Regions from separate parts of the Youngimonas ophiurae (nom. illeg.) genome, predicted to be linked through region 2. Evidence: riboswitches for the same ligand, from Rfam matches in the RefSeq annotation. Region 2 holds a riboswitch; the other holds the start of a gene.

Region 1 (10,717 bases), on a different contig from region 2:
ACTGCCCGAAAACAGTTGCAGCACGAACCACACCCCCAGCATCGCCCAGGCCGGCACCGGAAAGATGCGGAAAAACACAAAGAAAATGAACAAGATGTCGATCCGCGCCTTAGGAAACAGCAACAGATAGCCCCCCATCACCCCGGCAATCGCCCCCGAGGCCCCCACCGTCGGGATCACCGAGCCCGGATCGGCCGCCACATGCGCAAAGGCCGCCGCCAACCCCGAGGCCAGATAGAACAGCAAGAACCCGACATGGCCAAAGGCGTCCTCCATATTGTCGCCAAAGATCCATAAAAACAGCATGTTACCGGCCAGATGCATCCAGCCTCCGTGCATGAACATGGTGGTGAACAGGGTCTCATACCCCGCCCCCTGAGCGACACGGGCGGGGATCAGGCTCCAGTCAAAAAAGAACGCGTTCAGCGCACGCGGATCATCGAACAGCTCCACGTAGCTTAGAAACACCGCCACATTCACCGCAATCAGCGCATAGGTGACAAAGGGCGTGCGGTCGGACGGGTTGTGATCTCGGATCGGAAACATGGGCGCACGATCCGGCCTTTTGCCGGTAAGGTCAAGTAACCGTGACTTGACCCGCCCGCGCGATGCGTCACCATTGGGCCATGCTGAAACCTTGGATCATAGCGCTGACACTGGCCGGATCACAGGCGGTATCGCAGGGTGAATTGCAGGATGAATTTCAGGCCGCAACCTGCCCTGCGCCGCCCGATCACTCCGCCGCGCTGAATCGCCTGCTGGATCGGGTCCAGGCGGCCGGATCAGAATCCCAGGCCCGGCAGATTTCGGATCAGATGTGGGCGCTGTGGGCCAGCGCCCCCGATGAGATCGCCCAAGAGATCCTGAACGCCGGCATGGCCAAACGCGCAAGCTATGACCTGCTGGGCGCCCGGCAGGCGTTCGACCGGCTGATCGCCTACTGCCCCGACTATGCCGAGGGCTATAACCAGCGCGCCTTTGTCAATTTCATCCGCCAGGATTACAGCGCCTCTCTGACCGATCTGGAGCGCACTCTGGCCCTCTCGCCCCGGCACCTGGGCGCGATGACGGGCAAGGCTTTGGCGTTGATGGGGCTGGGCCGCATGGACGAGGGCCAGCAGGTGCTGCGCGCCGCGCTGGCACTGAACCCCTGGCTGCCCGAACGCCACCTGCTGACCCCCCGCGGCGAAGAGCTCTGAGCCCCGAAAATCCGGCCATCTGAAATTTTCCGGTGACGCGCGCGCCGTCATGCTGTATGCCCATCGCATCTGTTGGGGTGCCCCGAGGGGCTGAGATGCAATCCGCAAACCCATTGAACCTGAACCGGTTAGGACCGGCGGAGGGAACAGACTTTGGGATTTTGCACGCCCAAAGACCCGTTTCTTTCTCTCGATCCGTCCATTGATCAAAGGAAGAAACCCTTGGCCTCTATCGCATTGACCATCGCCGGATCTGACAGCGGAGGCGGCGCCGGTATTCAGGCGGATCTGAAGACTTTCTCGGCACTGGGGGTTTATGGCGCCAGCGTGATCACCGCCGTCACCGCGCAGAACACCCAGGACGTGACCGCCGTGCATCCGATCCCTCTGGATGTGGTGCGCGCGCAGATCGCGGCAGTGCTGGAGGATCTGGACGTGGCCGCGATCAAGATCGGCATGTTGGGATCGCCCCAGCTGGTGACATGCGTGGCCCAGGCCCTGGCCGATTTCGACGGCCCCATCGTGCTGGACCCGGTGATGGTGGCCAAATCCGGCGCGGTGCTGCTGCCCCCCGAGGCAATCGCCCCCCTGCGCACAGAGCTGCTGCCGCGCGCCACCGTCCTGACCCCGAATATCCCCGAGGCCGCCCTGCTGCTGGACCAGCCCGAAACCCTGACCGCCGAGGCGCTCAGGCAGCAGGGGCAAAACCTGCTGGCGCTGGGGCCCCAGGCGGTGCTGATGAAGGGCGGGCATGGGCTGGGCAATATCTGCACCGACTGGCTGATCAATGAACGCGGCGCGCTGGGGCTGGAATCTGACCGTATCCATACGCGCAACACCCATGGGACCGGCTGCACCCTGTCCTCGGGTATCGCGGCGGGGCTGGCGCGCGGGCAATCTGTGGAAACCGCCGTGCGCGCCGCGCATGGCTGGCTGCATCGGGCCATTCTGCGCGCCGATGACCTGAGCATCGGCCACGGGCACGGCCCGGTTCACCACTTTCACGAGGTCTGGACATGAGCCCCGATTTCACCGTTCTGGGCAGCGGCGTTGTGGGCCTGTGCGTCGCCTCGGAACTGTCCCGGCGCGGCCAGTCCGTCACCGTCTGCGACCCCGCGCTTGGCCCCGGTCCGCAGGGCTGTTCGTGGTGGGCCGGCGGGATGCTGGCCCCCGATTGCGAGGGCGAAAGCGCCGAGCCCCCCGTCATCCGCCATGGCCGCAAAGCCGCCGACTGGTGGCGCGCGCGCGGCGCCGAGGTCACGCAAATGGGCTCGGTCGTGGTGGCGCTTAGCCGCGATCACGCCGAGCTGACCCGCTTTGCCCAGCGCACCGAAAACCACCGCGCCCTGACAGCGGACGCGCTAACCGATCTAGAACCGCACCTGTCCGGCAGGTTCCCCCACGCGCTGCATATGACATTGGAATCACACATTAATCCACGCCAAACCCTGTCCGGTCTGCGCGATGCTCTGCAAGCAGAGGACGTGCATTTCACCGCCGACACCACCCGTCAGGGGCAGGTCATCGACTGCCGCGGGCTGGCCGCCAAAGACAGCCTGCCCGACCTGCGCGGCGTCAAGGGCGAGATGGTGATCCTGCATACGCCCGACATCGTGCTCGCCCGTCCGGTGCGGCTGCTGCACCCGCGCTATCCGCTGTATATCGTGCCGCGTGGCGACGGGGTGTTCATGCTGGGCGCCACCCAGATCGAGCGCGAGGACGGCGCGCGCGCCTCGGTCCGGTCGGTGCTGGAACTGCTCAGCGCCGCCTATGCGCTGAACCCCGCCTTCGCCGAGGCCGAAATTCTGGAAATCGGCACCGGCGCGCGCCCGGCCTTTGCCGACAACATGCCCCGCATCAGGCACCTGCCGGACGCGCTGCATGTGAACGGGCTGTTCCGCCACGGATACCTGCTGGCCCCCGCGCTGGCGCAGATGGTGGGCGCCCTGCTGCTGGACGGAACAACACCGGAGGATTGGTATGAAGATCATCGTTAACGGGCAAGACACCGATACGGACGCAACCACGCTGGAGCAGTTGCTGGATCAGCAGGGCCACAGCGGCGCCAAGCTGGCCACCGCCGTGAATGAGGTCTTCGTGCCTGCCACGCTGCGCCCGTCTCATACGCTGAAACCGGGGGATCGGGTGGAAATCCTGGCCCCCATGCAAGGAGGCTGACATGCCCACGTTCTATGACACTCGGATCGAGTCCGCGATGATGCTGGGCACCGCGCAATACCCCTCGCCCGCCATTCTGGCGCAGGCCTTTCAACGCTCGGGCGCGGGCATTGCCACCGTGTCCATCCGGCGCGAGGGCGGCGCGGAAAAGGCCGGGCAGGCCTTCTGGCAATTGATTCAGGATCTGGGCGTGGCCGTCCTGCCCAACACCGCCGGCTGCCACTCTGTCCGCGAGGCCGTGACCACCGCCCACATGGCCCGCGAGCTGTTCGACACGCCCTGGATCAAGCTTGAGGTCATCGGCAATGCGGACACACTGCAGCCGGACCCATTCGGCCTGATCGAGGCTGCACGCATCCTGTCCGAAGACGGGTTTCAGGTGTTCCCCTATTGCACCGAGGATCTGGTCCTGTGTGACCGTCTGCTGGACGCGGGCTGCAAGGTTCTGATGCCCTGGGGCGCGCCGATTGGCACCGGGCTGGGGCTGAATAACCTCTACGGTCTGCGCAGCCTGCGCGCGCATTTCCCAGACGTGCCGCTGGTGGTGGATGCGGGGCTGGGCCTGCCCAGCCAGGCCGCGCAGGCGATGGAGCTGGGCTATGATGCGGTGTTGCTGAACACCGCCGTCGCCAAAGCCGGAGACCCCGCCGCCATGGCCGAGGCCTTTGCCGGGGCGGTCGCCGCGGGCGCGCAGGCCTATCGCGCCCAGCCGATGATGCCACGCGACATGGCTGCCCCCTCTACCCCTCTGATTGGAAAGGCTTTTCTATCATGATCCCGCATCCGTTCTATCCTATCTTCGATAGCAGCGACTGGCTGGAACGGCTGCTGCCGCTGGGGGTGAAATTCGTCCAGCTGCGGATCAAGGATCAGCCGCAGGACGTGCTGCGCGCCGAAATCGCGCGCGCGCAGCAGCTGTGCCAGACCCACGGGGCCACGCTGGTGGTGAACGATCATTGGCAGCTGGCGATTGATCTGGGCTGCGACTGGATTCACCTGGGCCAAGAGGATCTGGATACCGCTGATCTGCCCGCCATCCGTGCCGCGGGGCTGAAACTGGGCCTGTCCACACATGACCGCGCCGAACTGGATCGCGCCCTAGCGATCAACCCCGATTACATCGCGCTTGGCCCCGTTTACCCAACCATTCTGAAGAAAATGAAATGGCACCAGCAGGGTCTGGAGAAACTGACCGAATGGAAGGCCCTGATCGGGGACATCCCGCTGATCGCCATCGGCGGAATGTCCGTGGAACGCGCGGCGGGGGCGATGCGGGCGGGGGCCGATTGTGTCTCGGCCGTGACCGACATCACGCTAAATCCCGCCCCCGAGGACCGCGTGCGCGCCTGGCTGAAAGAGCTGTCATGACCCGTTATGCCCGTCAGATCGCCGTGCCGGCCCTTGGCCCGGCAGGGCAGGCCCGTCTGGCCCAGGCGCATGTTCTGGTGATCGGTGCCGGAGGGCTGGCCGCGCCCGTGCTGCAATATCTGGTGGGCGCGGGCGTGGGGGCGATCCGCCTGGTCGATCCAGACCGGGTGGAGCTAAGCAACCTGCATCGCCAGACCCTGTTCCGCCACACCGACATCGGGACATCCAAGGCCCAGGCCGCCTCCGCCCATATGCAGGCGCTGAACCCGGACTGCCGGATCACCCCGCATCAAACGGCCTTTGACCCCGGCAACGGGGCCGCATTGCTAGAGGACATCACCCTGGTGCTGGATTGCGCCGACAGTTTCGCCGCCAGCTATGTGGCCAGCGATCTGTGCCTGCGCCTTGGCCTGCCGTTGATCAGTGCCTCGGTGGTCGGCACTCAGGGGTATGCGGGCGGTTTTTGCGCCGGTGCCCCCGGTCTGCGCGCCGTGTTCCCCGACCTGCCCAACCGGCTGGGCAGCTGCGCCGAAGATGGCGTTCTTGGCCCCTCGGTCGGGGTGATCGGCGCGCTACAGGCGCAGATGGCCGTGGCGGTTGTGGCCGGGATCTGCCCCAGCCCGCTGGGCCAGCTGCTCAGCTATGACGCGCTGAATTTCCGCTTTGGGGGGTTCCGTTTCGATGGCGCGCCCGACCCGCAGGACGGCCACCGTTTCATCGCCCCTTGTGAGATCCGGCAGACCGACAGCGTGATCGACCTGCGCGCAGCAGAAGAGCCCGGCCCCGCCCTGCCCGGCGCCACCCGGCTGACTGTCGCCGATTTCGAAACCCGCCCCCCCGTGCCAGACGCGCCCCGCGTGGTGCTGGCCTGCCGCTCCGGCCTGCGCGCCTGGCAGGCGGCCGACCATCTGCGCCGCGTCAGCCGCACCGATATCGTTCTGATCGCCCTGGGCGCGCAGAGCCACCCCACCCCAAAGACCCCACGAAAGGACTCTCTATGAAACACCTTGCCCTTGCTGCCGCGTTGCTGACGGCCACCCCGGCCATGGCGGCCGATAAAATGACTCTGCTGTTGGATTGGTTCGTCAATCCCGATCACGGGCCGATCATCGTTGCCCAGGAAAAAGGGTTCTTTGCGGACCAAGGGCTTGAGGTGGAGATCATCGCGCCGGCCGATCCCTCGGACCCGCCCAAACTGGTGGCGGCGGGCAAGGCCGAGCTGGCGATCTCCTACCAGCCGCAGCTGCATCTGCAAGTCGCCCAGGGCCTGCCGCTGACCCGCGTCGGCACCCTGGTGGCCACACCGCTGAACTGCCTGCTGGTGCTGAAGGACGGCCCGATCAAGGACATCGCAGACCTGAAGGGCGGTAAGATCGGCTATTCCGTTGCCGGTGTCGAAGAGGCCCTGCTGACCGCCATTCTGGGCAAACACGGGCTAAGCGTGGACGATATCGAACTGGTCAATGTGAACTGGTCTCTGTCGCCCTCGCTGATGTCGGGCCAGGTGGATGCCGTGCTGGGCGCCTACCGCAATTTCGAACTGAACCAGATGGAAATCGAAGGCGTTGAGGGCAAGTGTTTCTACGTCGAAGAGGAAGGCGTGCCCACCTATGACGAGCTGATCTACGTCGCCAACACCGATCAGATGGACGCCGACAAACTGACCCGTTTCCTGCGCGCGACGGAACTGGCGACGCAGTATATCGTCAACCATCCGCAAGAAAGCTGGCAGATCTTCTCGGGCACCTCGGCCGAATTGCAGGACCAGTTGAATGAAATGGCCTGGGCCGACACGCTGCCGCGTTTTGCGCTGCGTCCCGCGGCGCTGGATTCGGCCCGCTATGCCCGCTTTGAAAGCTTTCTGGCCAAGGCCGGGCTGATCGAGGGCACCCGCCCTGTCTCGGATCTGGCGATCGAGCTGAACACCCAATGAGCTATGGCAAAACATTCGCGCTCTGGCGCGCGGCGGCGGGCCTGGAATGGCCCGCCTATACCGAACATGCGTTCGTAAAGGGGCTGGCCGATGGCAGCCTGCCCCGCGCAGCGTTTTTGCACTATCTGGTGCAGGATTACGTGTTCCTGATCCACTTTTCCCGCGCCTGGGCACTGGCTGTCACCAAGGCCGAAACCATCGAGGAAATGCGCCTGTGCGCGGGCACGGTGAATGCGCTGATCGACGATGAAATGTCCCTGCATGTGCAGCTGTGCGCCAAAGCCGGAATTTCCGAGACCCAGCTGTTTGCCGCCACCGAGCGGACCGAGAACCTGGCCTATACCCGCTATGTTCTGGACGCCGGCCACAGCGGGGATTTCCTGGATCTGATGGCCGCGCTGGCCCCTTGCGTGATGGGCTATGGCGAGATCGGCGCGCGGCTTCTGGCCGATCGCAGCTCGGACCTCTATGCCGAGTGGATCCAGACCTATGGCGGCCCCGAGTACCAATCGGTCTGTGCCGATGTGGGCGCGCTGATCGACGGGGCTGTGGCGCTTCGGATCGGGGAAACCCCGGCGCAATCGCCCCGGTGGCAGGCCCTGTGCGACCGTTTCACCATGGCCACCCGGCTTGAGGTCGGGTTCTGGGATATGGGGCTGCGCCCGTGACATCTGTGCCCGTGACATCTGCGCCCGATCTGACCCTGCGCGGCGATGCCTTTTACGGCAGTAGCCCGGTGTTTCAGAACGCCGATCTACACGTGCCCGCCGGGCAATGGACCTGCTTGCTGGGCGGCTCGGGCGTGGGGAAATCCACGGTGTTGAACCTGTTTGCCGGGCTGGCCAGCGGGGTCACGTTTCGCGGAACCTGCGCGGCCAGCGATGGCCCGCTGGCGGGGCGGGTGGCGCTGATGGCGCAGGACGATCTGCTGCTGCCCTGGCGCGATGTGGCCGCGAATGTCGGGCTGGGCGCGTCCCTGCGTGGGCACGCGCCCGATCACGCGCGCATCCTGCGGGTGCTGGAGCGGGTCGGGCTGGCAGACAAGGCCACGGCCAAGCCCGCACAGCTGTCGGGCGGGCAGCGCCAGCGCGTCGCCCTGGCCCGCACCTTGATCGAGGACCGCCCCATCGTGCTGCTGGACGAGCCTTTCTCGGCGCTGGACGCGCGCACCCGCGCACAGATGCAGGATTTGGCCGCCGAATTGCTGCACGGACGCACCGTCTTGCTGGTCACTCACGACCCGGCCGAGGCCGCGCGCCTGGGTCATGTCATCACCCTGATGACCGCTGGCGGGCTCAGCACCGTCGCTCCGCCCGCCGGCCCCGTCCCCCGGCCCTTTGACGCGCCCGATGTGCTGCGCGTTCAGGCCACGCTTCTTACCCTGTTACGAGAGGACAGCTCATGCGACCAACCGACCTACTAAGGCAACAATCCCAAGCCGACTGGACCGCCGCCACCACGCATGAATTTACCGATGCTTTGGGCGCGGGCACCTTGCCGCCGGAAAAAATGGCCGGCTATCTGCAACAGGATTACCTGTTTGTGGATGGGTTTGTGCGGCTGCTGGCCTCGGCTATTGCCCATGCGCCCACCCTGGCCGATGGCGTGCCCGCCGCGCAGTTTCTGGGCCTGGTGACAAGCGACGAAAACACCTATTTCCTGCGCAGCCTTGACGCGCTGGGATACCCTGCACAGGCAGAGCCGGCCCCGCAAACCCTTGCATTCCAAGAGCTTATGACAATGGCCCGCCACTCGGGCCGGTACGAGCTGATGCTGGCTGTGCTGGTGGTTGCCGAATGGGTGTATCTGGACTGGGCCGCCCCGATGGAACAACGCGCCGCGGATCTGCCGTTTTGGCTGGGCGAGTGGATCACCCTGCATTCCGGCCCCGGTTTCGAAGGGGTGGTTGCCTATTTGCGCGGACAGTTGGATCAGATCTGGCCGCACCTAGCCCCCTCCGCGCAAGACGACGTGCAACGGCTGTTTGCGCAGACCGTCGCGGCCGAGCGCGCGTTCTTTGATGCCGCCTGGGCCGGCTTCGCGGTGGCCACATGAAAATCACCCAGCTAAAGGCCTGGCAGGCTGGGCTGGCCTCGGCCGGGCTGGCGTTGCTGATCTGGCAACTGGTGGTCTGGCTGGGGGATATGCCTCGTTTTATCCTGCCCGGCCCGGCCCTGGTGGCCGAGACCCTGTGGACCAGCCGCGCGCTGATCGCCCAGCACGCAGCCATCACCCTGTCCGAGGTTCTGCTGGGCCTGACCCTGGGCGCCATCCTGGGCGGGATAACGGCGATCGGTCTGGCGGTTTCACCGGTGGCGCGGGCCCTGATCCGCCCGATGCTGGTGTTCAGCCAGGCGGTGCCGGTGTTCGCGCTGGCCCCGTTGCTGACACTGTGGTTTGGCTATGGGCTGTGGTCCAAGGTGCTGATGGCGCTGATCATCATCTATTTCCCGGTTACCTCATCGTTTTTCGATGCGTTGATGCGGCCTCATCCCGGCTGGCTGGGTCTGGGGCAGGTCATGGGCGGCACCCCGGCGCGGCTGCTGTGGCATATCCGGATTCCGGCGGCCCTGCCGGGGCTGGCCTCGGGGTTGCGGCTGGCGGCGGTCTATGCCCCCATCGGCGCGATCATCGGCGAATGGGTGGGCGCCAGCAAAGGCCTGGGCTATCTGATGCTGCTGGCCAACGGACGCGCGAAAATCGACCTGATGTTTGCGGCCTTGCTGGTGCTGGCGGTGATGACAGTGGCCCTGCACGCAGCCGTGAACGCCCTGGCGCGCCGGTTTCTGGATGGCCCGGACGCGTGACAGGCTGAATTTAGGCCAAGCTGGGTTTAGATAAGGCTGAATTCACACAAGGCCGGTAGGATCGTTGGTACGGGCGGGGGGACTTGAACCCCCACGGGCATATGCCCCACGGATTTTCATACCATCTACGGTTTTCACCGCCGCCCGGATGGGCGTTTGTGGTCTGGACTATCCCTTCACCCTAGCCGAAGCCTTAGGCGCTGCCCGTCTAGTCTCTACACCTTCCCCTTTCGGGGCTTGGCTCGGGATTGCCATTTCACAGGTTTCCCCGAATTTGAGCAGTTCTACACCAGAGTTTCCAACCGGCGCACTCAATCTATAAGTCCGATGCGTCTACCATTCCGCCACGCCCGCACGAAGCCTTTCTATAGTCCGCGCTGATCCTGAGGCCAAGCCATTTATTCGCCCCCGAACGCAACGCGAGGTTGCGATGCGCCGGATCCCGCCGGGCCGTCAGTCGCGGCTGCGGATCACCTTGGCGAAACGGTCAAAGATGTCCCCATTGGCGACGATGATGTCGCCGTGCTCCAGCGGGTCATGGCCCTCGCGGATGGGGCCCAGCATGCCGCCTGCCTCGGTTACGATCAGCGTGCCGGCGGCGATGTCCCAGATGTTCAGCTCGCGTTCCCAATAGCCATCATAGCGCCCCGCGGCGACATAGGCCAAATCCAGCGCGGCCGAGCCAAACCGGCGCACGCCCGCGCATTCGGGCATGATGCGCGCCAGATCCTGCAAGGTGGCCGGAAGGGTGCGTTTGGCGGCAAAGGGAATGCCGGTGGCAAAGATCGCCTCGATCATCCGGTTGCGACCCGACACACGCAGACGGTTGGAATCGTTCAGCCAGGCGCCCATGCCCTTTTCGGCATAGAACATTTCATCCTTGGCCGCGTCATAGATCACGGCGGAAACGATCTGGCCCTTATGTTCCAGCGCGATCGAGATCGCCCAATGCGGCAGCCCGTGCAGGAAATTGGTGGTGCCGTCCAGCGGGTCCACGATCCAGCGGCGGGTGGGATCCTGGCCCGCGATCTCGCCGCCCTCTTCGCCCAGCCAGCCATAGGTGGGACGCGCGCCCAGCAGCTCCTCTTTGAGGATGTTTTCCGCGGCGATGTCGGCCTTTGAAACGAAATCCCCCGCGCCCTTCATCGAGACCTGCAAATTCTCAACTTCGCGGAAATCCTTGACCAGCGAACGGCCCGCCTTGCGCGCGGCCTTGATCATGATGTTGAGAT
Region 2 (10,717 bases):
TGCAGGCCTCATATATGACGCAACGCAATCCGTAAGGACGATCTGACATGCTGGAACTTGGACAAAACGCTGCCCCTGCGGGCGATCTGATCAAGGACGTCACCGAAGAGAACTTCATGGTCGATGTTGTCGAGGCCTCGAATGAGGTGCCGGTGATCGTGGATTTCTGGGCCACCTGGTGCGGGCCGTGCAAAACGCTGGGCCCGATGCTGGAGGACGCGGTGACCCGCGCCAAGGGCGCTGTGAAAATGGCCAAGATCGACGTGGATCAGAACCAGCGGCTGGCGCAGGCTCTGGCCCAACAGGGGCTGCCGCTGCAATCCATTCCCACCGTCGTTGCCTTTGTCAAAGGCCGGCCCACCGATATGTTCCAGGGCGCCGTTCCCACATCCGAGATTGACGCTTTCATCAAACGCGCAATCGAAGCGGCCGGCGGCGATGCCAGCGGTGGGCTGGACGATGCGCTGGCCGCAGCCGAGGAAATGCTGACCGAGGGCGCGCTGGACGATGCCGCTCAGGTTTTCGCGGCCGTTCTGCAAGAAGACGCCGAAAACGCCGAAGCCTTTGCCGGGCTGATCCGGTGCCATCTGGCTGCGGGCGAACTGGACCAGGCCGAGGTTGCCCTGAACGGCGTGCCCGCCACCCTGGCCGCCTCAGCCCCGATCGAGGCCGCCCGCGCGCAACTGGAACTGGCCCGTCAGGCCGCCAACTCCGGCCCTCTGGATGAGCTGCGCACCGCGCTAGAGGCGGACCCGGCCAACCATCAGGCGCGGCTTGATCTGGCGCAGGCGCTGCACGCGAACGGCCAGATCGAGGACGCCGTGGACCAGCTGCTGGAACTGTTCCGCCGGGATCGCGAGTGGAATGACGGTGCCGCCAAGGCCCAGCTGTTCACGATTTTCGAGGCATTGAAACCCAATGACCCCATTGTTTTGAACGGCCGTCGCAAACTTAGCTCGATGATATTTGCCTGATGGCCTTTGCGGGCTACCTTCGTGCACCATGGCACTGAAATTCGACCTTCCTGATATCCTGCCGGTCTTTCCGTTGACCGGGGCGCTGCTGCTGCCCCGCGCGCGCCTGCCGCTGCATATCTTCGAGCCCCGCTATCTGGCAATGCTGGATGACGCGCTGAAAACGCCGGGGCGGCTGATCGGGATGGTTCAGCCCTGCGGCGCCAAAGAGCGGCTGCACCAGATCGGCTGCGCGGGGCGGGTCTCGCAGTTTTCCGAAACCGAGGATGGGCGCTATATGATCACGCTCAGCGGCATTTCCCGGTTCCGGATTCTGAACGAGATCGAGGGATTCACCCCCTATCGCCGGTGTCAGGTATCCTGGCAGGGGTTCAGCCGCGATCTGGGCCCCGAGGAACAGGACGAACGCTTTGACCGGCCCGAGTTCCTGAATGCCTTGTGCAACTATTTCACCCAGCGCGGGCTGGAAACCGATTGGGAAACGCTGGAAGGCGCGGATGACGAATTCCTGATCAACTCTTTGTCTATGCTGCTGGATCTGGATCCCGAGGACAAACAGGCCCTGCTTGAGGCCCCCTGCCTGTGCACCCGCCGCGAAACGCTTGTCACCCTGATCGAATATGCGCTACGCGGCGGCGACGCCGAGGAACCGATACAATGACCGACACACCTGCCTTTGACCGCCGTATGCTTGAGGCGCTGATCTGCCCGCTGACACAGGGCCCGCTGGACTATGACGCCGACGCCCAGGAACTGATCAGCAAATCCGCCAAACTGGCCTTTCCCATCCGCAATGGCATCCCGGTGATGCTGGTGGATGAAGCCCGGACGTTGGACTAACCCAGGTAATCCCGCAGCGCTTTTGGTGGATCAGCAAAGGTCTGCTGTGTGTCCAGCGGCCCCTGCGCCGCACCATCGGCCACCAGAATTGTCTGAGGCGCGATACGCTTGGCATCCTCGGGGTCATGGGTCACCAACAACAAAGTCGCGCCGGTTTCCCCCAAAAGCTGTTGTAGCAGATCCAGCATTTCGGCCTTCATCGCGGGGCCCAGGGCGGAAAACGGCTCGTCCAGCAGCACCAGAGGCCGATCCTGCACCAGCACCCGCGCCAACGCGACGCGGCTTTGCTGTCCTCCGGACAATTGCGCCGGTTTGCGCGCCTCAAGCCCTTGCAGGCCAACGCGCTGCAGCGCCTGATGCACTTGCGTCTTCTGCGCCGCGGTCAGGCGCAGGTCAGGCCGCAGCCCCAGCCCCACATTCTGCGCCGCCGTCAGATGCGGGAACAGGTTGTTATCCTGAAACAACACCGACAGAGGCCGCCGCCCCGGAGGCACTTTCGTCACCTCCTGCCCAGCCAGAAAAATACGCCCCGCAGAGGCCGCCTGAAACCCGGCGATCACGTTCAGCAGCGTGGATTTCCCAGCGCCTGACGGCCCGATCACAGCCACGCGGGCCCCGTCGGGCACCTCCATGTCTGCCCACAGCTGGAACCCGTCATGCTCAACGACGATCCCTTCAAGCTTCAGCATTTCCGCGTCCTCCCTGATCCATGATCCAGAACAGCGACAGGCTGGCCGCCAGCAACAAAAGCGCCGCGCCAGCCGCTGCCTCCATCTGATAGGCGCCCATCAGCCGGTACATCTGCAAGGGCAAAGTCGCCTGCGTCGGATCCGCAAACAGGGCAATCACCCCCAGATCCCCCATCGACATCGCCGCCGCCAGCCCCGCCGCAAACCCGATGGACCGGCGCACGCGCGGCAGGATCAGAAACCGGAACCGCGCCCAGCCACGCATATCCAGACTGTCAGCCAGATTGCCGAAATCGTGCTCGATGCTCTGCAAGGCCGGGCTCAGGACGCGCAGCGCAAAAGGCAGCACCATCACCGCATTCACCAGTGCCGTCACCACAAAAGCCAGCGCCGAGGGGCTGGCCCACGGGGTGATGATCAAAAACAGCCCGGTGCCCAGAACCAAAGGCGATGCCGCAAAGCCCATCATTCCCAGCACATCCGCCCAGCCAACCCGCACCGCCGCCGTTGCGATGGTCAGCGCCAGCCCCACACCCAGACTGGTCGAGGCCACCGTGACCATCAGCGAATTGCCCAATGCCCCCCAGACCGAAACCGGCATGACCGCCAGTCCGGGCACGCCCTTCACCACGATCACCCCCAACGGCACCAGCAAAAACCCCGAGGCCAGCAGCAACACCAGCCCATCCTGCACCCGCAGCCACACCCCATCGCCAGAGCTTAGCCCGATGACCCGATCCAGCCCGACAGTATCCGCCTCGTGCCGGCTGATGCGCAGGCCGACCCACACGACCGAGCCCACCAAAGCCGCCTGAATAGCGGCCAGCGTCGCGGCCCGGCCCAGGTCGAAATCAAAACGAAAGGCCTGATAGATCGCCAGCTCCAGCGTGGTGGCTTTGGGGCCTCCGCCCAGCATCAGCACCACGGCAAAACTGCTAAGACACAGGCCGAAAACCGTCAGCAGGGCACTGGGCAGAACCCGGCGCAACATCGGCCATTCCAGAAAGCGCAGCACCTGCCCCGGCCCCATGCCCAGGGTCGCCGCCAGGCGGAAACGCTCGGCCGGGATGTCCTGCCAGCCTTGCAGGATCAGACGCGTCGCCAAAGGCAGGTTGAAAAAGACATGGGCCAGCAACACCCCATGCAGCCCATAGATGGACAGCGGCGGCAGCCCCACCACCCCAAGCAGATTGGACAGCACTCCATTGCGGCCGAACACCGCCAGCAGCCCCAGAACGGCCACAATCACCGGCAGAATGAACGGCGCCCCCAGCAGCGTTATCAACACAGAGCGCCCCGGAAATGCCCGCCGCGCCAGAGCGCGCGCCACCGGAATGGCCAGCCCGACGCTGCACAACGCGGACAAAGCCGCCTGCATCACGGTGAACCGCAGCGCGGCCCAATCGCCAGGGCCGGGCATTCCACCGCCCCCTGCGAACCACAGCACCGCTCCGACTGCGCACAGCACGAAGGCCGCGACAGAAATCGCGGCCAACACTCCGGGCAGAACCCGGCTTATTTCGACAGGGCGCGCAGCCATTCCTCAAGCGCCTGATCGCGCACGGTATCGGCCATATCCGCCGGAACGATCAGGGCCTTTTCCGGCTGGATCAGGGTCTCGAATCCCTTGGGCAGGCCCGCTGCGGGCGTCACCGCCGGGTACATCCAGTTCGTCGTCGGAATGATAGATTGGAAAGCGTCCGAAACCATGAAGGCCAGGAACTGATCCGCCAGCTCTTGCTGATCCGAGGCAGCCAGTTTCGCGGCCACCTCGATCTGCATGTAGTGCCCCTCGTCAAAGCGGGCCGCAGCCTTCGAGCCATCCTCTTCGGCGATCAGGTGATAGGCCGGCGAGGTGGTGTAGGACAGGACCATATCGGCCTCGCCTTCCAGAAACAGGCCATAGGCCTCGGACCAGCCCTTGGTGACGGTGACGATATTGTCCGACAGGCCTTCCCAGATCGCGGGGGCCTCGTCGCCATAGGCGGTTTTTACCCACATCAGCAGGCCCAGACCGGGGGTCGAGCTGCGCGGATCCTGAATGACAATCTTCAGATCGCTGTCAGCCAAGGCCAGAAAATTCGCGGGCCCGTCCTGATCCGCGTTCTTGACGAAAGCGAAATAACCCCAATCGTAGGGCACGAAATGCGCGTCCTCCCAGGTGATGGGCAGATCATAGTCCACGCTGACGCCATGTGCGGCAAACAGCCCCGTCGCCGCCGCATCCGCCGTCAGCGAGGTATCCAGCCCCAGCACGATGTCGGCCTTTGTCCGCGCGCCTTCCAGTTTCAGCCGTCCCAGCAGCGCCGCGCCATCGCCCGCGCCCACGAATTGCAGATCGCAGCCGCATTCGGACTCGAACGCCTTTTCCACGGCCGGGCCGGGGCCCCAGTCCGACACAAAGCTGTCATAGGTATAAATCGTCAGAACGGGTGTTTCGGCCACAGCAGCGGTGGCGGCAAACAATCCCGAGGCAAGCGCAAGATACTTCATCGTATCCTCCTCATTGCGACGGGCGGAGCAGTCGGGAAATGATCCAAACCTTCCCTCCGCCGGTCTTAACCGGGTCAGGTTCAACGGGTTCGCATCACGCATCTCAGCCCACCGTTGCTTGCGCCGGGCACCCCGAGGTGATGTCACAGCTAGCGCCTTGCCCCCTTGCCTTCAAGGCAAAACCGCTTGTTCTGCGCGCCCGGCCCCGGTATTCCACCCCCAAAGGAGCGCCCCATGAGCATGAATTCTTTCGGTCATCTTTTCCGCGTCACCACCTGGGGCGAAAGCCACGGGCCGGCCCTGGGGGCCACTGTGGACGGGTGTCCTCCGGGGGTGGCGCTGACGGCTGACATGCTGCAACACTGGCTGGATCTGCGCAAACCGGGCACCAGTAAATACACCACCCAACGACGCGAGCCCGATCAGGTGAAAATCCTGTCCGGCATGTTCGAAGGCCAGACCACCGGCACTCCGATCCAGCTGATGATCGAAAACACCGATCAGCGATCCAAGGATTACGGCGACATCGCGGAAAAGTTCCGCCCCGGCCATGCCGACATCACCTATTGGCAGAAATACGGCATCCGCGATTATCGCGGCGGGGGTCGGTCCTCGGCCCGTGAAACCGCGGCGCGCGTGGCCGCCGGTGGCGTCGCCCGCGAGGCAATCAAGACCCTGGTGCCGGGTGTGGAAATCACCGGCTACATGACCCAGATCGGCCCGCATAAAATTGACCGTTCCCGCTTCGATTGGGATCAGATCGACCAGAACCCGTTCTGGTGTCCCGATGCCACCGCCGCAGCCGACTGGGCCGATTACATGGACGCGCTGCGCAAATCGGGCAATTCTGTCGGGGCCGTGGTGGAAATCGTCGCCAAGGGCGTCCCCGCCGGCCTGGGGGCCCCCGTCTATGGCAAAATCGACACCGATCTGGCCGCCGCGATGATGTCCATCAACGCAGTCAAGGGCGTGGAAATCGGCGAAGGCATGAACGCCGCCTGCCTGACCGGCGAGGAAAACGCCGATGAGATTTTCATGGGCAATGACGGCCAGCCTGTCTATTCGTCAAACCACGCGGGCGGCATTCTGGGCGGCATTTCCACCGGGCAGGATCTGGTCGTACGCTTCGCGGTGAAACCGACTTCCTCAATCCTGAAAACCCGCCAGACCATCACCAAATCCGGTGAGGCCGCCGAGATCATCACCAAAGGCCGCCACGACCCCTGCGTCGGCATCCGCGCCGTTCCCGTGGGCGAGGCAATGATGGCCTGCGTGATCCTGGACCATCTGCTGCTGCATCGCGGGCAGATCGGGGAAAACCGGGGCAAAATCGGGTGAGCACCCCCCTGCGCCACAAGCTCCGCCAGATCGCGGCCGAGGAAATGGCGCAGGACGCAGCCCATGATCTGGCGCATCTGGATCGGGTGTGGCTGACCTGCGTGGATATCGCCCAGACGCTGCCGGTCGACACTGTGCCCCTGATGGCAGCCGCTTACCTGCATGATCTGGTGAACCTGCCCAAGGACGCCCCGAACCGCGCGCAGGCCTCGGCCCTGTCCGCCAGGGCCGCGCAGCCGCATCTGCGCGCGCTTGGCCTGTCCAGTGCGCAGATCGCACAGGCCTGTCACGCCATCACGGCACATAGCTTTTCCGCTGGAATAGAGCCTGAATCAGACACTGCGCGCATCCTGCGTGATGCTGACCGGCTGGACGCTTTGGGGGCAATCGGCATAGCCCGCAGTTTTGCTGTCTCGGGGCAGTTGGGGCGGAGCTTCTATGACCCCCAGGATCCGTTTGCCACGACGCGCGATCCGGACGACACGCTATTCGCGCTGGATCACTGGCCGATAAAACTGCTGCGCCTGCCCGACGGAATGCTGACAGATCGCGGACGCGCAATTGCGCAGGAACGCGTCTTGCGTATGCGCGATTTTCTGGCCCATTTCGCATCAGAAATCGGCGCGCCCCCGCCCACCCACTGGAGCTGACATGCTGGATATCCTGACCATCACCTTTCCCATTTTCGCGGCCATCGGGCTGGGCTATGCGGCGGTGAAATACCGTGTTTTCGCCCAATCCGAGATGCGCACCCTGGGCAAATACGTCTTGAACGTAGCCTTGCCCGCGCTGCTGTTCAGCGCAGTGGGGCGCCGCGATCTGTCCGAGGTTCTGAACTTCAGCTACATGACTGTCTTTCTGTTTGGCGGGCTGGCCACAATTGCCCTGACCTATACGATCCTGTGGGTCCAAGGCGTGGGGCCTGCGCGGCGCGGCATCGGGGCCATGGGCGCCTCGAGTCCCAATTCGGGCTATGTGGGCTATCCGGTGATGCTGTTGCTGTTCCCGGATCAGGCGGGTGTCATCCTGGCGCTGAACTTCGTGATCGAGAACTTCTTTATCATCCCCATCTGTCTGGTCCTGCTGGAACTGTCCCGCAAAGAAGAGCACGCCTCGGTGGGCCGTATGCTGGGGAACCTGTTCCTGTCGGTGATCAAACGGCCGATGGTGCTGGGGCTGCTGGGCGGCTTTGCGCTGATGCTGTCTGGGATCGAGCTGCCCTCGGGGGCGGATCGGTTGCTGGATATGCTGGCGGCCTCGGCCTCGGCGCTGGCGCTGTTCGTGATCGGAGGCTCGCTGGTGGGCCTGCCCATGCGCGGCAATACCGGGCTGGCCGCTCAGATCATGGTGGGCAAGCTGATCCTCCACCCCGCGATGGTGTTTGCCGCCGCAATGCTGGTTCCGTTGCTGGGCCTGCCCACGCTGGGGGCTGATATGCAAACCGCCGTTATCCTGTCAGCGGCCATGCCGATGTTTGGCATCTACACGGTGCTGGCGCAGGAATACGGGCACGAGGGCGTGGCCTCGATCGCGCTGCTGGGGGCCACGTTCGGCGCGTTCTTTACCCTGTCAGCCCTGTTGGCCATTCTTTAGGCGGGGCGCTGTTTGGATAGCTGAACCGCCAGAATCCCCAACGCAATGGCCGCAACGCCAACCACGTCCAGCAGCCCCAGGCTTTCGCCCAGCAGCAGCGCCGCAATGGCCACCCCAAAGAACGGGTTCAGGAAATGGAAGGTCGAGGCCTTCACCGCCCCCACATGATTCACCAGCCAGAACCACACCCAGGTTGCCGTCAGGCCCGGCACCAGCGTGGTATAGAAAAATGCGACAACCAGCTGCCAGTTCAGCGTCACTGTCATATCCTCCAGCAGCGCGGCCGGCACCGCCAGGATCGCCGAACCCACCAGCATCTGTAGCCCGACAATCATCATCACATTCCCCCCCGAGGACGCCCCGCGCACCGAAAGCGTGGCGATGGTCAGGGCAACCGCACCGATAAAGCACAGCGACAGACCGAAACGGTCCACTTCGGCCTCAAGCCGGGCCCCCATGATGATCACCACGCCGATGACCCCCAGCAGCAGCCCCAGAACACCGATTTTCGGCAAGCGATCCTTGAAAATCACCCAGCCGGCCAGCGCCACCATCAGCGGCATGGTCGAGGCAACAATCGAGGCCAGGCTGGCCTCAATCGTTTGCATCGCGACAAAGTTCAGCCCCAGATACAGCGCATTCTGACACAGGCCGAACAGGATCGTCGCCCGCCATTGGGCGCGCGTCAGGCGAAAGCTCTGCCCCAGCGCCAGCGCAATCGCCACGCCAATCAGACCCGACAGAAGGAACCGCAAAGACAAGGACGCCATGGGCGGCGCATATTGCACGATCACCCGCGCCGAGGTGAAGGCCGAGGACCACATAAGCGCAAAGGCCATGCCCATGCCGATTGCCTTGATATCCACCCGATGACTCCTGCAAATGAAAAGGGCCGCCCCAATGGGACGACCCTTTCCGAAACTTTGATCAAATGCAAGATCAGGCGTTCACGCTGTCCTTCAGCGCTTTGGCGATGGTCATTTTGACCACCTTGTCGGCCTCTTTCTTGATCTGCTCGTTGGTGGCGGGGTTACGCACCATACGCTCGGGGCGTTCGCGGCAGTAGATCTTGCCGACGCCGGGCAGGGTCACGGCACCGCCGCCGGACACTTCGCGGGTGATGATGGTGGTCACAGCTTCCAGAGCAGCGGCAGCAGCTTTTTTCTCGGCGCCCATTTCCTCGGCCAGTGCGGCAACCAGTTGAGTCTTGGTCAACGGTTTGGTCATTTTTTTGTTCTCCTTCATTTGCCCGATTGCTTGGGCCTCATTGCGCGGTATTTAACTGTATGTCGTGGGGGAACACAATAAATTGTGGGCCTGACCCCTTAAAAACATGCAGTTTGCGGGGCCTGACCCAAGGTCAGAGAAACGCAGTTTCATCAAAACTACGCAGTTTCCGACTGTGGATCCGCTCCAGAGGCATGTCTCTTAACCGCTCCATCGCCCGAATGCCAATCAGCAAATGCCGCGAAACCTGGGTTTTGTAAAAATCGCTGGCCATGCCCGGAAGTTTCAGTTCGCCATGCAGCGGTTTATCGCTGATGCACAAGAGCGTGCCATAGGGAACACGGAACCGGAACCCGTTCGCGGCGATGGTGGCGCTTTCCATATCCAGGGCCACCGCGCGGGACTGGGAAAGCCGCTGCACCGGGCCAGTATGATCGCGCAGCTCCCAGTTTCGATTGTCCAGGCTGGCGACGGTCCCCGTGCGCATCACCCGTTTCAGATCATATCCTTCCAGCGCGGTTTCATCGGCCACGGCGCTTTCCAGCGCGATCTGGATCTCGGCCAGCGCGGGCACGGGCACCCAGACGGGCAGATCATCGTCCAGCACCTTATCCTCGCGCAGATAGGCATGGGCCAGCACGAAATCCCCCAGGCTCTGCGAGGACCGCAGCCCCGCACAATGCCCCACCATGATCCACGCATGAGGCCGCAGCACCGCGATGTGATCCGTCGCGGTTTTCGCATTCGACGGCCCCACCCCGATATTCACCAGCGTAATCCCGGCGCCGTGTTTGCGCTTCAGGTGATAGGCCGGCATCTGAGGCATCTTGTCGTTGGGCGGCAGCGGATCGTCGGGGCCGGTGATCTCTGTATTGCCGGTGCTGACAAAAGACGTATAGCCGCTGCCCGGATCGGCCAGCATCCGGCGGGCGTAGGCTTCGAATTCGCTGACATAGAACTGGTAGTTGGTGAACAGCACATGATTCTGGAAATGCGCGGGGTCGGTGGCCGTGTAATGCGACAACCGGGCCAGGGAATAATCCACCCGTTGCGCGGTGAACGGTGCCAGCGGACGAGTGCCATCGGCGGGCAGGCCATAGGTGCCATTCACGATGTCATCATTGGTGGTTCCCAGGTCCGGCACGTCAAACACGTCGCGCAGGGTAAAGGCCGCCGCCCCCTCTTGCGGGACCGTGGCCCCGCCCACCGCCATCGCGAAATGCACCGGCATGGGCGTGGTGGACACACCGATCACCACGGGCACCCCATGGTTATGGATCAGCAGGCCGATCTGCTGTTCAAGATAATGTTCGAACAGATCGGGCCGCGTGATGGTGGTGGCATAGGTGCCCGGCTCGGCCACATGGCCAAAGCTGAGACGCGAGTCGATCTGCGCAAAGCTGGTCGTGGTGATCCGCACCTCGGGATAGAACGCGCGAAACCGGGCCCTGGCCTGCCCGTCCCGCATGGCCTGCGCGAACCTGTCTTGCAGGAAGGTCACCGCGCCGTGGTACAGCTCTTGCAGCCGGGCAACGGCCAGTTTGGGATCGTCAAAAGCCTGCG

The links. Region 2 has a riboswitch for thiamine pyrophosphate ahead of thiB (thiamine ABC transporter substrate binding subunit). Riboswitches for the same ligand answer to the same signal wherever they lie in the genome.
Region 1: it holds a riboswitch for thiamine pyrophosphate, as region 2 does, so the genes downstream of both, thiD (bifunctional hydroxymethylpyrimidine kinase/phosphomethylpyrimidine kinase) here and thiB (thiamine ABC transporter substrate binding subunit) in region 2, are expected to answer to the same signal.

What each region holds. Positions count from the first base shown of each region.
Region 1 is NZ_JBNAGJ010000001.1:343,723-354,439, reverse strand. It holds gene ACP15O_RS01870 (rhomboid family intramembrane serine protease) at 1-546, opposite strand, end outside; gene ACP15O_RS01865 (tetratricopeptide repeat protein) at 627-1,199, shown strand; TPP riboswitch at 1,263-1,362, shown strand; gene thiD (bifunctional hydroxymethylpyrimidine kinase/phosphomethylpyrimidine kinase) at 1,422-2,219, shown strand; gene ACP15O_RS01855 (FAD-dependent oxidoreductase) at 2,216-3,196, shown strand; gene thiS (sulfur carrier protein ThiS) at 3,180-3,377, shown strand; gene ACP15O_RS01845 (thiazole synthase) at 3,379-4,152, shown strand; gene ACP15O_RS01840 (thiamine phosphate synthase) at 4,149-4,745, shown strand; gene ACP15O_RS01835 (ThiF family adenylyltransferase) at 4,742-5,746, shown strand; gene ACP15O_RS01830 (ABC transporter substrate-binding protein) at 5,743-6,678, shown strand; gene tenA (thiaminase II) at 6,675-7,346, shown strand; gene ACP15O_RS01820 (ABC transporter ATP-binding protein) at 7,358-8,101, shown strand; gene ACP15O_RS01815 (TenA family protein) at 8,080-8,733, shown strand; gene ACP15O_RS01810 (ABC transporter permease) at 8,730-9,485, shown strand; gene ACP15O_RS01805 (inositol monophosphatase family protein) at 9,939-10,717, opposite strand, start outside.
Region 2 is NZ_JBNAGJ010000004.1:55,139-65,855, reverse strand. It holds gene ACP15O_RS10200 (tetratricopeptide repeat protein) at 48-974, shown strand; gene ACP15O_RS10195 (LON peptidase substrate-binding domain-containing protein) at 1,003-1,635, shown strand; gene ACP15O_RS10190 (Trm112 family protein) at 1,632-1,814, shown strand; gene thiQ (thiamine ABC transporter ATP-binding protein) at 1,811-2,503, opposite strand; gene ACP15O_RS10180 (thiamine/thiamine pyrophosphate ABC transporter permease ThiP) at 2,490-4,043, opposite strand; gene thiB (thiamine ABC transporter substrate binding subunit) at 4,019-4,996, opposite strand; TPP riboswitch at 5,031-5,141, opposite strand; gene aroC (chorismate synthase) at 5,231-6,334, shown strand; gene ACP15O_RS10165 (HD domain-containing protein) at 6,331-6,984, shown strand; gene ACP15O_RS10160 (AEC family transporter) at 6,986-7,927, shown strand; gene ACP15O_RS10155 (DMT family transporter) at 7,924-8,793, opposite strand; gene ACP15O_RS10150 (HU family DNA-binding protein) at 8,867-9,154, opposite strand; gene ACP15O_RS10145 (AMP nucleosidase) at 9,288-10,717, opposite strand, start outside.